Regions from separate parts of the Paenibacillus sp. FSL R7-0331 genome, predicted to be linked through region 3. Evidence: predicted binding sites of a transcription regulator. Region 3 holds the regulator's gene; each other region holds the start of a gene.
What was found. The regulator Rex, encoded in region 3, represses fermentation and respiration genes when NADH is low (regulators of the CRP and FNR family bind a similar motif). The targets are predictions, from matches to a motif close to TTGTGAAATATTTCACAA.
Positions count from the first base shown of each region.

Region 1 (5,476 bases), 1.6 Mb from region 3:
AGTCCGGTCAGGAACTGTACACCGCGCGCTTCAAGGCTTGCGGTTGCCCGCTGAATCAGGTGATCCGGCAATACAGGCAGAATCTTTGGCCCTGCTTCGACGAGCAGCAGCTTGATCTCTTTCGGATCTACGCCATAACGCTTGGTCAGGTTAGGCAGAACATCGGCAATTTCACCAACCAGCTCAACGCCGGTTAATCCGCCGCCGCCGATCAGAATGGTTGCATCCGCAGGGTTTTTGCTTTGCGCGTATGCGGCGATTTTACTTTCAATGTGGGCGTGAATGTTTTTGGCATCCTCTGCCGACTTCAGTACCATGCTGTACTGCTCCAGACCCGGGATACCAAAGTAAGCCGTTGTACTGCCAAGTCCGACAACAAGTGCGTCATAAGAAAGGGTTGAACCGTCAGACAGGCTGATCTGCTTGCTGTCCACGGAGAAGGATTTTACCTTGGCGATCTTCAGATCGATATCTTTACCGGCAAACAGCTTCGCCAGCGGCATCGCAATCGCCTTTTCCGAGATGCTTCCGGCTGCCAGACGGTGAAGCTCTGTAATAATCTGGTGAGTCGAATACTGGTTGACTACCGTAACTCTTGCTTCAGCTTTGCTCATATATTTACGCACAGTCAGCGCGCTCAGCAAGCCGCCGTAACCTGCACCCAGGATAACAATATGTTTTGACATTCTATTTCCTCCGTCCATACGTGTGTATACATTCTAAATCAATAAAGTACAGGTTACTTACTTCTGCGGACTGCGTTCGCCGCTGACCTCCAGATAGGCGTTCACGAAGCGGAGCATTTTCTGAACCTGGGGATCCTTGATCATTTTCATCATGCCGAACAGGCTGATATTGTCCGTACTGGCCTCAGCGCGGTCCTTAGCTTCGATTACGGTAGCAGCCATGTTTTTAACCGACCCTACAACAGGCTCGGCAATTTCTTTGATCGCACCTACAGTGTCATTCTTTAGCACATCATCCGTTGCAACCGCCTGGACAAAATCAAACGATTTCGTTAATACTCCGGCCAGCTTAGTCAGCTTAGGCAGCTCCTCCACCAGTAATGCAAGCGACTCCTGAACCTCAGGCTTCAGCAGCTGTTCGAGCAAGTCCTCCTTGGATACCTTTGCTGCGGCAGCTGTTTCTTCCTGTTCAGGCAGTGATTGTGTAATTGTTTCAGACATATTAGCCTCTCCTTCGCGTTGACATACCTGCTTAATCATATCTAACTCACAAAGTCAGTGTGCCTATTATACCACCGTTATTGTTAATTATGTCACAAAGTTTTTACCCATTTAGCCTTATTTTGTGATATTAATCACTTATTTAATGGCATTTTCGCGTATTTCCTTCTTTTTTATAAAAATATTTATGAATTACCGCCTAAAATCATTGACGATCCTCAAACACCATGCTATCTTAAGCAAGTAACTTAATGTAAGTTTATTATAAAACATCAGTTATTGATTTTTATTAACCAATACATAAACTAACGGAGGCATAATAATGAGCAATTTTTCAGAATTAGTCCAAGCCCGCAGATCCGCCATGAATTTCGTAGAAGGTGTTTCTATTTCCAAGGCTGAGCTGGAGGAGATGTTCTCGCTTGCCCGTCTCGCCCCTTCCAGCAACAATCTGCAGCATGCCCACTACAAGGTAATTACCGATCCGGCAGTCAAGGAGCAGCTCCGCAAGGATGCATACAACCAGTACAAGGTTCATACTGCTTCAGCCGTCATTATCGTATATGGTGATAAGAATGCTTACCTGCAGGCGCCGGAGATTTACAGCGGCCTTAAGCTGCTTGGCGCTATGAGCCAGGAGGAATACGATAACACCATCCAGTCCATTAATGATGCCTATGCCGGCAATGAAGCCTTCCAGCGCGATGAAGCCATCCGTAACGCCTCCCTTTCAGCCATGCAGTTCATGCTGATCGCCAAGGACAAGGGCTGGGATACATGCCCGATGATCGGTTTTGTGCCCGAGGCTGTGAATGCAACCCTCAATGCACCGGATAATCTTGTCCCTGCCCTGATGATCACAATCGGCAAAGACAACAAGCATAAGATCAGACCGCGCGGCTACCGTAAGCCGGTTAACGAATTCGTGGATTTCATCTGATCCTTGCACGAAGAACAGCTATAGAATGCGCAAAAAGGCCCTCCGTCATCATTAGGCGGAAGGCTTTTTTGTTGCTTCAGGCTGCAAACAGCCCATTATTACTATGTAAAAGTGGACACCCTACCTGGAAACCGAGGTGAGGTGTAATCAGTGAATTGGACACAAAAATTTACCGTTCTATTTTGCGTATTGCAGGATTGCTATTGCTGCCCGTTCACGCCGGTCCGCATCATCGCTGTGGAGAGCTTCTTTAAGGACGGAAACGGCTTTGGCGACGGTTATTTCATCCACCAAATTGCGCTTACCGTCAGCTACGGAATCAGCCAGGCTCTTCCCCTCGATCCACAGCTCCAGCCGTGCCGCCGGCAGCGTCCCGCGATACCTGGAGATCAGGCTCTCATCTGCCAGCAGTTCTGCAGCTTCCGGATTCAGCGCGCTTTGCGGAATGCTTCTCAGCCAGGTTACACCGCGCCGGTGACAGCGGCCGTCCTCCGGTGTATCGCCGGTTTCGTCATAGAAATAGTCACCCAGATCGCCCAGATGCACCCACTGCCCGTCGGCAATCAGCACATAATCCCCGTCCTGCATTTCATGCACGAACAGGTTAAGGTTAACCACGGCTTCTTCAAGCTCCGGTCCCTTATATGCCCCGCTCTTCAGCAATCTGGCCAGCATCTCCTCCGGACCGGCATGTTCCAAATCTCCGGTGCCGGGATAACCGATACAGATATAGTTATTCTCCAGAAACTCCCCGATCCGCTCTACACCCATAGGTGATGTTGTTATCCGAAACAGCTTCATTGATACTCCTCCTCTGTTGGCTTCATTATACATGATTGATCTAACCAGGCATTACCCGGGTACAGGCCGCGAATACCGAAAAACTGAGAACCAGACAGAATAATAGCGCTTACAAGAGGATGAGCTGAAAAATAGTTCCATTTCTTAAGATTAGCGCTTTTTACAGCCCGGCCGTCTGCAGGTATACTTAAGACATCAACTCAAGGGAACCTTACACCGCTAGCAGGAACGTCTGACAGACAGCAGTAACTATTCCGCAGCAATCCTGAGCAGCTGTAATCCCTGAGCTTGAGACTATATCTTTGATCCTGGCGTTAAAGCTTTCAATTCATCCCCGAACGAAATGGTAGGAGCTTCTTAAAGCTCAAATGTTACATCGCAGTCCACTCGTGGCAGAGGATGAATTAGAGAAGATTTATCGTGCAGGATAGGCAAATTCACTGCCGCCTCGGACGATTTCTACCCGGCTGAGTTCAAAGGATAGGATAAGGAGTCTGAGCATAACATGGGTATAGTGCAAACATCGTAAGCCTCTATCGTTGATGACAATCAATGATAGAGGTTTACGTGTGTTTAGTGGGTAAGTGTAAATTCATCCAGCAGGTTGCCATCCACATCGTAAGCCTGATAAGTCAGTACTCTACCGCTAATGGAAATGCCCGCAAACATCGCCTTGTTGTTCTGAAAATGTACAGCATGATAGAACTGGTCTTCTTTTTTCTCATTGAACTTGTTGCCGGAAGCGTTCGTAACGACATAGACCGTTCCTCTGGACGCCCCAGCCGCTCCTTCACCCTCAGCTACAATTTCCCCGTCCAGCAGCGGATAAGACCGCGAATACTCATGATTATGCCCCTGCAGCACCAGATCAACCTCATATTTGTCAAAAAGCAGAGCCCAGTCGTCCAGCTTCTTATAGGTATTACCGCCATATGCCGGACGGTGAAAAGCAACGATTTTCCAGGCTTTGTCCGTACCGGCAAGATCCTTTTTCAGCCATTCAGCCTGTTTTTTCAAGTTACCCTCCGTGTTCAGCACCGTAATATGCACCGGTCCATAGTCGAAGGAGTACGATGTTCCGGCGATTGAGCCTTTGGCCCCGTTATCCGGGACGTTGAAGTGAGAGGTGAATTCGGCTGCTTGTTCCTCCACCTCATCGTGGTTTCCTGTCACCGGCATCAGCGGGATACGGGACACGAGGCTGTCCACATTGCTGAAAAAGCTGTTCCACGCTGCTGAATCTTCGGCTTCCTCCGTAAAGTCCCCGTTATGCACAATAAATTGTGCCGCCGGAAAGGTCTCTGCTGCCTTGTTCAGCGTCCTTCCCCACACCGCAAAATCCGCCGGCGTTATTCCTTGCGAATCGGTCACATTAATAAAGGTTACCTGGTCAGTGTCTGCTTCCGCAGTGGTGAAGCTGGCAGCAGCCCCCCACTCCCCGTCCTTGCCTGAACCCGCCCTGTAAGTGTACACGGTACCCGGCTCAAGCCCGCTAACCTCCGCTTTATGCACGCCTCTTTTTCCTTTATCCGTCTTAATTGCGGCATCTTCCGCCTTTATCCTGATTACTGAAGCACCGTCAAAAGAGGCCTCGACTCCCTTTACAACCTCCAGCCTCCCCGCTGCGGCAGCATCCTCCGTATACCAGGTGAACGCTCTGCTGGTATCCGTATCCTCTTTGAACGTAGTAACCAAGTTATACGGGGTTCCCGGTGACAATACAGTCTCCGGCCGCTCCGCCTTCAGTTTTTCCAGTGCCACGGCAGCTACAATTAACACTATGAGAATAATTCCGATGATAAACACCATTTTCAAATCCTTCACACGGGTCCCTCCTGATGCTGTGTACTTTGTTAACAAAGATAGCCTCCATTAAGCTCCAAAGTCAACCGGAACCCGTCTAATGTGCTCGCAATTCGCGACTTTTGTTAACGCAGTGTAAAAACTTTCAGCTAACGCTCAGCTGGATTTAAGACAATCATAAGGTCTGTCCCGTACGATAGGTTCAGTTAATGATATTTATTAAGGGTGAGAAACGAGGTGTGAAATGAGTAACAAGCTGCAATTCCGGCATGAGCTGAAATTTTTCATCAACTATCATCAATATCTGATTCTGCGTCAGCGCCTGCACAGCCTGATGGATGCCGATCAGAATGCCGATGAAGTCGGGGAGTATCATATCCGGAGCCTTTATTTTGATGATATGCACAATACAGCCCTGGCTGAAAAGCTCGGGGGTCTCAGGGAACGGGCCAAATACCGCATCCGGATCTACAATGTTCAGGATAATGTCATCCACTTTGAGAAAAAAATCAAAATGGACGATTATATTGCCAAAGTCAAAGAGCCGTTAACCCGTGAGATGTACGACCAGATTATGGCCGGCAACTATGAGGTGCTGAATGTACCCGGCAGTCCGCTGTTCATGGAGCTCTACAATCAAATGCGCCATAACCTGCTGCGTCCTAAAGTAATCGTCGATTATGTGCGCGAGCCTTACGTCTGCCATAACGGCAATGTGCGGATTACCTTTGACAAGGAGCTGCGG
Region 1 covers NZ_CP009284.1:2,937,613-2,943,088, reverse strand. Annotated here, with positions in the region: gene R70331_RS12135 (NAD(P)/FAD-dependent oxidoreductase) at 1-686, opposite strand, end outside; gene R70331_RS12130 (helical membrane plugin domain-containing protein) at 744-1,187, opposite strand; gene R70331_RS12125 (nitroreductase family protein) at 1,510-2,127, shown strand; gene R70331_RS12120 (hypothetical protein) at 2,305-2,928, opposite strand; gene R70331_RS12115 (purple acid phosphatase family protein) at 3,502-4,752, opposite strand; gene R70331_RS12110 (polyphosphate polymerase domain-containing protein) at 4,976-5,476, shown strand, end outside.
Region 1: R70331_RS12130 (helical membrane plugin domain-containing protein) is a predicted target of Rex. The motif match lies at 1,268-1,285, and genes of this name have one in related genera.

Region 2 (5,476 bases), 270 kb from region 3:
ACTATACAAGACGGAAATGATGTGTTAAGATAAATGTGTAGAGAAAAACAACCTAAAAATTGACAGGAGGACGAGGGAGATGGCAGTTAAGAACGAAGTCGCCGCCCAAGTGAAACAAACCACCGCTGAAGAATATATTCAGACTTTGGTGGATAAAGCAAAGAAAGCCCTGGATGCGTTCATGGAACTGGATCAGGAGCAGGTTAACACAATCGTTCATGCAATGGCATTGGCAGGTCTCGACAAACATATGTACTTGGCGAAACTGGCTGTCGAAGAAACAGGCCGCGGAGTATACGAAGACAAAATTACGAAGAACATCTTCTCAACTGAATATATCTGGCACGGAATTAAGTACGACAAGACAGTAGGCGTTATTGAGGATAACGCTTATGACAGCTTCCAAAAGATTGCTGAACCAGTCGGAATAGTAATGGGTATCACACCGGTAACCAACCCAACATCCACCACGATGTTTAAAGCACTGATTTCCGCTAAGACACGTAATCCTATTATATTCGGTTTCCACCCTTCTGCGCAAGAGTGTAGCGCGGCATCTGCCAAAATTCTTCATGATGCAGGCGTAAAAGCCGGTGCACCTGAGAACTTCATCCAATGGATCGAGCTTCCTACCATGGATAAAACAAATGCACTGATGAACAACCCTGACGTTGCACTGATCCTGGCAACTGGCGGATCGGCAATGGTAAAAGCAGCTTACAGCTGCGGTAAACCGGCTCTCGGCGTAGGCCCTGGTAACGTACCTGCTTTCATTGAAAAGAGTGCTGATATCGATCAAGCGGTAAACGACATTATTCTTTCCAAAACATTCGATAACGGTATGATCTGTGCTTCTGAGCAGGCTGTTATTATCGAAGAAGCCATTTTTGACCAAGTGAAAAAGAAAATGATCGCGAACGGCTGCTATTTCGTTAACAAAGATGAAGCTGCTAAGCTGACAAACGGCGCTATGAATGTAGAAAAATGCGCAGTAAACCCGGCAATCGTTGGTCAATCGGCTGTGAAAATCGCTGAAATGTGCGGAATCCAGGTTCCTGCAGGCACTAAGATTCTGGTAGCAGAAATCGAAGGTGTAGGTACTAAATATCCGCTGTCCGCTGAGAAGCTGAGCCCGGTTCTGGCTTGCTACAAAGTTAAAAATGCTGACCAAGGTATCGAACGTGCTGCAGAAATCGTTGAATTTGGCGGCATGGGCCACAGTTCGGCTATCCACTCCAACAATGAAGAAGTTATCATGAAGTTCTCGCACCGCCTGCAAACGGGACGTATTCTTGTGAACTCGCCTTCGACACATGGCGCCATCGGCGACCTTTACAATACGAATATCCCTTCGCTCACACTTGGCTGCGGATCTTATGGACGCAACTCGGTATCGCAGAACGTTACTGCCATCAATCTGATCAATGTGAAAAGGGTGAACCGTCGTACCGTGAATATGCAATGGTTTAAAGTACCTGACAAAATCTACTTTGAAAAAGGATCCACCCAGTACCTGGCTAAAATGCCTGACATCACACGCGTAGCAATCATTACTGACCCTATGATGGTTAAGCTGGGTTATGTGGAAAGAGTTGAGCACTATCTGCGTCAACGCCAAACTCCTGTAGCGATTGAAGTGTTCTCGGAAGTTGAACCGGATCCATCGACTACTACCGTTGAAAAAGGTACTGCTATGATGAACAGATTCCAGCCGGACTGCATCATCGCGCTCGGCGGCGGTTCCCCAATGGATGCTGCCAAAGGGATGTGGCTATTCTATGAACATCCGGATGCTGACTTTAACGGCCTGAAACAGAAATTCATGGATATCCGCAAACGTGTCTACAAATTCCCTAAGCTGGGTAACAAAGCTAAATTTGTTGCGATTCCAACAACTTCGGGTACAGGTTCGGAAGTGACTTCATTCGCGGTTATTACTGACAAGACAACAGGGAACAATACTAAGTATCCTTTGGCTGATTATGAACTGACTCCAGATGTTGCGATTATCGATCCGGAATTTGTATACAGCTTGCCTAAAACTGCTGTAGCTGATACTGGTATGGACGTTCTAACACATGCTATTGAAGCTTATGTATCGGTTATGGCTAGTGACTATTCCGACGGTCTGGCAATCAAAGCAATCCAACTGGTGTTCCAGTACCTGGAGAAATCCGCACTGCAAGCAGACAAAGTTGCCCGTGAGAAAATGCACAACGCATCGACACTTGCAGGTATGGCGTTCGCTAACGCATTCCTGGGCATCAACCACAGCTTGGCGCACAAATGGGGCGGGCAGTACCACACCGCACACGGCCGCACCAATGCAATCCTGATGCCGCACGTAATCCGTTACAATGCTAAGAAACCTACGAAATTCGCTGCGTTCCCTAAATATTCGCACTTTGTAGCTGACGAGCGTTATGCCGAAATCGCCCGCATTCTGGGATTGCCGGCCCGCACTACTGAAGAAGGCGTAACAAGCCTGATCAACGCAATCCGCGACATGAACAAAAAGCTCGGTATCGAAGAATCCTTCTCTGCGCTTGGCTTCGATCCTAAGGATTTCGAATCCCGTGTAGATTACCTGGCTGACCGTGCATTTGAAGACCAATGTACAACAGCTAACCCTAAGCTGCCGCTGGTAAGCGAGCTGGCTGACGTATACCGCAATGCCTTCTACGGAAGATTTGACGTCTAATTAGGTGTTGAGTGGCGAATAATATGTTTAAAGGATAATATGGGACTAGATGGTAGTGACAAATATCACCGGAAAGGTGATATTTGTCACAGTCCTTTTTCAGAAAATAAACTAAAATGTTTATATAAACAACGAACCCGAGATATGAAATTGTGATTGTGAATTTTATAACAACCATATTCTTGGGATCACGAGACACGGGATCAACCTTCAAGCCCGCGATCTCTACAAATATAATAAATATATAAATGGAGGGATTTAGCATGTCGGTGATTGAAAAAGATGTACAAGAGGTAAAGTCGGGTTGGAGAAGTTTTACAAAAGGTAAATGGGCCAAGAAAGTTGACGTTAATAACTTCATTACAACAAACATCAAGCCTTATGAAGGAAATGAAGATTTCCTCGTAGGTCCTACAAGCAACACCACTGAACTGTGGAAGATCATTTCCCAGCTGAGCAAGGAAGAAAGAGAAAGAGGCGGCGTATGGGATGTATCCCTCGATACTGTCTCCACTATTACTTCCCACAACCCAGGTTATATCGACAAGGACAAGGAACAAATCGTAGGCGTGCAGACTGATGCTCCTTTCAGACGTTCCATCCAGCCGTTCGGCGGTATCAAGATGATGATCGATGCTACTAAGGCTTATGGCTTCGAGCTTCCGAATAACATTGTCGAAATGTTCACGAATATCCGCAAAACGCATAACCAAGGCGTATTTGATGCATATACTCCAGATATGAGAGCAGTGCGTAAATCCGGCGTTATCACAGGTCTTCCTGATGCATACGGCCGCGGACGCATTATCGGCGACTACCGCCGCGTTGCTCTGTACGGTATTGAATTCCTGATTAAAGACAAGAAACAGCAACTGACTGAGCTTGAAGTTGATTCCATGACTGAAGATGTAATCCGTCTGCGTGAAGAGCTGTCCGAGCAGATCCGCGCTCTGGCCGAACTGAAAGAAATGGCTGCCGCTCATGGTCTTGATATTTCCAAACCGGCTAACTCCTTCAAAGAAGCTACTCAATGGGTATACTTCGGTTACCTGGCAGCTGTTAAGGAGCAGAACGGTGCAGCGATGTCCCTGGGACGTGTATCCTCTTTCCTTGATATCTACGCACAACGTGATTTCGAAGAAGGTACTCTTACAGAAGAGCAAGCACAAGAAATTGTTGACCACTTTGTAATGAAACTGCGTATCGTGAAATTCCTGCGTACGCCTGACTATAACGAACTGTTCTCCGGTGACCCTACCTGGGTAACAGAATCCATCGGTGGTATGGCTGAAGACGGAACTACCCGCGTAACCAAGAACAGCTTCCGCTTCCTGCACACCCTGTACAATCTGGGACCTGCACCGGAACCGAACCTGACTGTACTCTGGTCCGAGAAGCTGCCTGAAGGCTTTAAGAAATTCTGTGCCAAGGTATCCATCGAAACCAGCGCGATCCAATATGAGAACGATGATGTAATGCGTCCATACTGGGGTGATGATTACGCAATTGCCTGCTGCGTATCCCCAATGCGCATCGGTAAGCAAATGCAGTTCTTCGGAGCCCGTGCTAACCTTGCAAAAGCCCTGCTGTATGCAATCAACGGCGGTGTGGATGAAAAATCCGGTGCACAGGTAGGTCCTGAATTCCCTGCAATTACTTCCGAGTATCTCGATTACAATGAAGTGATGAAACGCTTCAAACCAATGATGGAGTGGCTGGCTAAGACTTACGTTAACACCCTGAACATCATCCACTACATGCATGACAAATACTCCTACGAACGCATCGAAATGGCGCTGCATGACCGCGACATTCTGCGTACAATGGCTTGCGGTATCGCTGGTCTGTCCGTTGCTGCTGACTCCCTGAGCGCAATTAAATACGCTAAGGTTAAACCGATCCGCAACGAACAAGGCATTGCCATCGACTTCGAAACTGAAGGTGAATTCCCTTGCTACGGTAACAACGACGACGCTGTTGACAGCATTGCAGTTGAACTGGTTGAAACCTTCATGACAATGATCCGCAAAAACAAAACGTACCGTGATGCTGTTCCGACTCAATCGGTACTGACAATCACTTCGAACGTTGTTTACGGTAAGAAGACTGGTACTACTCCAGACGGACGTAAAAAAGGCGAGCCATTCGCACCAGGTGCTAACCCAATGCACGGACGCGACAAGAAGGGCGCACTTGCATCCCTGAACTCTGTTGCTAAACTGCCTTACTCCGATGCACAGGACGGTATCTCCAATACGTTCTCCATCGTTCCTAAGGCGCTGGGTAAAGACGAAGAATCTCGTAAGTCCAACCTGGTATTCATGATGGACGGTTACTTCCACAATAGCGCTCAGCACTTGAACGTTAACGTATTTAACCGTGAGCAGCTGATTGACGCTATGGATCACCCAGAGAACTATCCGCAACTGACTGTTCGTGTATCCGGCTATGCTGTTAACTTCATCAAGCTGACCCGCGAACAACAGCTGGATGTTATCAACCGTACGTTCCACTCTTCCATGTAAGATTTGTTCTTGGACATCAGGAACTGAAATAAACTACAGAGCTGCCGCCCTTGCAAGAGGGCGGTAAACTCTTGTCTGAAATTCATTAAAATTTTAAGTTTTTTTTCGAAAGGATGACCTCATATGGTTAAAGGACATATCCACTCATTAGAAACCTTTGGAACGGTGGATGGCCCGGGAATCCGCTTCGTGCTTTTCATGCAGGGCTGTCTGCTTAAATGCCAGTATTGCCACAACCCGGATACCTGGG
Region 2 covers NZ_CP009284.1:4,796,244-4,801,719, reverse strand. Annotated here, with positions in the region: gene adhE (bifunctional acetaldehyde-CoA/alcohol dehydrogenase) at 80-2,701, shown strand; gene pflB (formate C-acetyltransferase) at 2,965-5,226, shown strand; gene pflA (pyruvate formate-lyase-activating protein) at 5,350-5,476, shown strand, end outside.
Region 2: pflB (formate C-acetyltransferase) is a predicted target of Rex. The motif match lies at 2,858-2,875, and genes of this name have one in related genera.

Region 3 (5,476 bases):
CTTCTGGAGCGGCTCCTGCACAGCGAACTGGCGATAAGCATACCAGCCTCCAAACAACAGCGCAGCAGACAGCAGAGACGTTAACAGTACAGGCATAAGACGTAATTTCAAGAAACGTCCTCCTCTCAGATGTAAGCCAATCAATATATAATAGATTAAGATAGCATGTCTAGCGTTTTTCATAATCCGGCATGCTCTTTCGCATGTCTTAAGTACAAGCATTAGTATATCATAGGTGTATATACGATTCCGCAAAAAAATGTGAATATATTTAAAATTTTCGGTACTAATTATTGGGTATTACTTCTTTGCTTCTTTTTCATATCGGCAAAAAAGACATGAATGATAAGCTCATTCATGTCTTTTATTTGTGACTTCAGGCATATTCTGTTTAGTATTCCGTCTTATCTGCATTGCTATAGATATACTATAATCATCGGAAATGACAACTCTTTTGTATATCACACAAAGCATATTCCAGTATATTCGACCGTCTTATTGACTAGGCAAGCTATAGCCGTCCCCGATGGCCGTACCATCGGCAAAACGGTAGAACCGGTAATAGTACCGGCCCTCCTGCTTGTAAAAGACCTGCCACACATACTCCCCGTTAAATACGCCGGGCAGGAGCCGCCGGATGTCGGCACCGGGCAGCTCGGCAGCAAGCCGGTCCTGCATCTGCTGCTCGGAAGTGCCGCCGTCCAGCTCAGCCGCATACACATCGTTGTCGCCCCCTGCCGGCTTGCCGTCAAGTGTAAAGCGGACCCATACCATCAGCCTGGTGCCGGCCTCATTGGTGCCCTTAAGCACCCAATAGGCTGAGTTCTCATCCCAGACAGACTTTTGCGCTTTGGTCACTTCAGTCAGCCCTGCACGGGCTCTGGCCACTTCTTTGGCTGCGCTGCGCTCAGCCCACTGGTCCTTCATAATAAAGGCATAGAACTGCCCGAGTCCGAACAAAAGGAGCAGTACCGCGCTGACCGCCAGCGGAAGCCATTTTTTCCTTTTCCTCAAAATACAGCTCCCTTTCCTCTATATAACCTCTGTATCAATAACGGCAGCACCGCTTGTAACTAACCCTCTTACCGTTTGAGCAGGCTTTCGAAAGTCTCCTGCGCTTTGCGGCGGATCTCCTCTTCATCCAGCGTCAGGCACTGGCCGTCCTTCACCACCTGCTTGCCGTTAACCCAGACATGCGCCACGTCTTTTGCACTTGCTGAGTATACCGCGTGGGAGAGCAGGTCGGAATGAGGAAGAAGATGCGGCTGGTCAATGTCAATGGCAATAAAGTCTGCCTTCATGCCTGCAGCCAGGCGGCCCACATTAGCCAGATAGATGGAGGAGGCCCCGTATTCCGTTGCCATCAGCAGCGCTTCCGGTGCAGGCACAGCTGTCGGGTCACCGCTGACGCCTTTGTGGATCAGGGCGGCAAGCCGCATCTCTTCGAACATATCCAGATTGTTGTTGCTGGCTGCCCCGTCGGTGCCGAGTGAAACCTTGACTCCCGCCTTCAGCAGTTCCGGCACACGGGCAACCCCGCTCGCCAGCTTCAGGTTGCTGCCAGGGTTATGGGATACTCCGACATTGTACTTCGCCAGAATCTCAATTTCCTCATCATTCAGATGAACGCCATGGGCAATCAGGGATGGCCGGGTGAACATACCAAGCTTCTCCAGATGTGCCACAGGACGAAGGCCGTAATCAGCGACATTCTGTTCCACTTCATGGCGTGTCTCAGACATATGCGTATGCATCGGCAGATCCAGATCATGGGCTGCCTGTACAAATTTCATGAAGAAATCCGGAGGACAGGTGTACGGCGCATGCGGTGAGAGCATAGCTGTAATTCTGCCGTCCGCCTTACCGTGCCAGCTGCGCGCGAATTCTACAGCTTCTGCCAGCTTCTGATTCTGCACATCTTCAGGACACAGGCCGATCGCGCCGCGCATCAGTACAGCACGAATGCCGGAAAGCTCCGTAACCTCTGCTACCCGGTCCATATGATCGTACATATCAAGGAAGGTTGTTGTTCCGCCCTTTAACATTTCCAGGACAGACAATGCTGTTCCCCAGTACACATCATCACCGGTAAATTTCGCTTCCATCGGCCACATTTTTTCCTGCAGCCAGGTCTGAAGCACCATATCGTCACCATACCCGCGCAGCAGTGACATCGCTGCATGGCCGTGGGTGTTGACCAGTCCCGGCATGAACAGCAGGCGGCTGCCGTCAACCGTCAGAACGCCCTCTTCGGCTGCAGGCTTGTCTTCCCCTATGTATGTGATCAGATCATCCTCTATAGTCATATAACCGCTCAGGACAGGCTTAAGCGAGCCCGGCACAAGAAACCGGCCGTTCACGATTATGGTTTTATTGCTGCTCATCTCTTATTTCGTCCTTTCCGTCATGCAAATAGTAGGCCAAGCTCTGCAGATCCGTTGTAAAATCAGCTGCATGAATACGTATCGTCGGCGGGGTCTTCAAAATAACCGGCGCAAAGTTAAGAATGGCTTCAATGCCCGATTCCACCAGGATATCAGCAACATTCTGCGCTTCGCTGTCGGGTACCGTAATAATACCGATCCGGATTCCCTGTTCACGAATGGTCCGGCCCAGCTCCTCCATCGGCTGAACGGTCAGGGAGTTGATCTTTTGTCCCACTTTAGGAGCGTAGGAATCAAAGATGGCTGTTATTTTCATTGTATCCTTAAGATAGGCATTGTAGTTTGAAAGGGCATGGCCAAGGTTACCGGCTCCTACCAGCGCAACGTTGATCTGCTGGTCAAGCTTGAGGATGTGACGGATTTTTTCGATCAGATAAGACACATCGTAGCCGATGCCCTTCCGGCCGAAATCACCGAAATAAGCCAGATCCTTGCGGATCTGAGCCGGATTAAGATCAAGCTTCTGTCCCAGCTCCTGGGAAGAAACGGTTGCAATTTCACGCTTCTGGAGATCATTCAGGAAACGCAGGTACACAGGGAGCCTGCGTACGACAGCCTCTGATATTTTGTCCGATTTCATGTATTCTCCTCCTAAATTTAGTCTTGCTCTGATGATGCTCAGATGTGTATGAAATCCGCATCCGTCCCCTTATCAATCAACGGGAGACGGAGGCGGGCTCTGGACAATAAATAGATAATGACGCAAAGTCTTTATGAAATGCCGCCTTCCAGCCATTCCTCAATTCTCGGAACCATCTGGTCGGTCAGCATATGCTCCATCTTGGGTCCGGGCAGCGAATAGAGGAAATACTTTCCGTAGTAAGACTCGATTACCCTGGTATCATATACAATGACAATTCCCCGATCCTGAGCGGTACGAACCAGCCGGCCGAAGCCCTGCTTGAAGCGGATAACCGCCTGGGGAACCGACAGCTTCATGAACGGATTCTTTTTCTGCGCCTGGAGCAGCTCTGACTTGGCCTCTGCAAGCGGGTGGTTAGGCGGCTGAAACGGAAGTCTCACAATAGCCAGACAGGTAAGAGCATCACCGGGAATATCCACGCCTTCCCAGAAGCTGCTGGTGCCCAGAAGTACGGCTGCCGGACTGTCCTGGAACCGCCGGATCAGCTTGCTGCGGCTGCCCCCTTCAATTCCTTGTCCAAGTACGGCGATATCCTCCGAGGACAACGCTTCCTTGAGCGGATCGTAGACCTGCCTCAGCATCTTATAAGAAGTAAACAGCACCAGCATGCGTCCTCTCGTTGCAATTGCCGCTTCTGCCAGCGAATGCACAAGCTTGTCAACAAACCGCGCATCCCCCACACTGCCCTTAATACTCGGAAAATCACGCGGAATAACGAGCAGTGCCTGCTCACGGTAATTAAACGGTGAAGGCAGCAGTGCCGTCATCAGCCTGTCCTGCTGCGCGGCTTCGCCCAGACCAAGATTATCAATCATAAACTGAAAGGATTTATCCACAGACAGCGTGGCCGAGGTCAAGGTTATACTCTTTTTCTTATCGAAGAACAGCTCCTTGAGCTGGGTGCTGACATCCACCGGAACAGCATACAGCTGCAGTGATTTGCCGCGGTAGTTGCTGCTGCCCTCCATCCAGTACACAATATTCTCGTCATTCAGACCCATGAAGAAGCGGATCTGCTCCCGGATGGACGTCAGGTCCTTGAACAATCCGCCGATGTCGGTAACCAGGCTGTCTGAGGATGACTGGCTGTCGGTATCACGCATCTCACTGAGCATCTTGTCGCCCCTGCGGATGATATCGCTGAGGCAGAGATTCAACGTATTCTCCAGTGCAGCCAGCTCTTCCCAGTCCCTCGGCTTTTTGCCGGGATGCAGGCGTGACACCAGCTGCCCCGCTTCTCCGGCTGCCGCATCACTGCGGTCAGGCAGCAGGCCGAACAGCTTGTCGCTCAGCACATCCCATGTCTCCTTGACGGTCAGCAGATCCGGATAGATCCGGTCAATGACGCTGCTCCATTCGGAAGCCTGCTCGCTTCCTGAAGACTGCAAAGTCTGGCGCAGCGCCGGAAGCTGACCGTTCTTACTGTCCTTATACAGCCGCGTGAGCGTATGGGCTACTGTAAAATACTTCATCTGCATGCCCAGATGCTTACCGGCCACATCCTCCAGATGATGCGCCTCATCAATGATAAGATGCTCGTAGGCAGGCAGCAGCTGATGCCCGGCCTTCACATCTGCGAACAGCTTGGAATGATTCGTAATGACTACATCGGCAATGCCCGCTTCATGCTTGGCCCGGTGATAATAACATTTCCGGAACCACGGGCAGGCCCGGCCCAGACAGGAATCAGTGTCGCTGGCGACGCTCTCCCAGAAATCGCCGCCCCGGCCGCTTAGATTCAGCTCCTCGTCGTCGCCTGACTGTGTCTGGGTAAGCCACACAAGCATTTGCGCTGCAGTGAGCGATTCTTCCCTGGTGCTCACGAAGTCTTTATTATTTATTTTATGTTCAAACTTGCGCAGACACAAATAGTGCCCTCTTCCTTTAAAGACGGCAGCCTTGAACGGAAACGGAACCACTGTGGTCAGGAGAGGGATATCCCGCTCGCGCAGCTGATCCTGCAGGTTGATAGTATGTGTGCTGACCATTACCTTCTGATCCGTGCGCACACTGTGATAAATTGCCGGCAGCAGATAACCCAGCGATTTGCCGGTTCCGGTGCCTGCTTCAATCAGCAGGTGCTTCTCCTCCTGAAGGGCGGTCTTTACTTCACCAATCATAATCTCCTGCGCTTCACGCGCCTCATACTGCGGCAGCGTATCTTTCAGGCGGACCGTTACCTCGGACATATAGTCCTCAAAGGATACATTCTCCAGAGGGCTGCCTGAACCCTCTTCGCGGGGCGGAGCAAGCTCTGCCCAATCACCGACAGCCAGCGCCAGCTGACGGTGAAACGTAAGCTCACCCTCCGGCTGAAAGGTCTCCATCTCCCGCTCGTGCAGCAGACCGTCAAAGTACCAGGCCAAATCGCTGTCCTCACCGGCAAACA
Region 3 covers NZ_CP009284.1:4,529,686-4,535,161, forward strand. Annotated here, with positions in the region: gene R70331_RS19440 (hypothetical protein) at 1-111, opposite strand, end outside; gene R70331_RS19445 (cell wall elongation regulator TseB-like domain-containing protein) at 496-1,014, opposite strand; gene R70331_RS19450 (amidohydrolase) at 1,083-2,384, opposite strand; gene R70331_RS19455 (redox-sensing transcriptional repressor Rex) at 2,371-3,024, opposite strand; gene dinG (ATP-dependent DNA helicase DinG) at 3,156-5,476, opposite strand, start outside.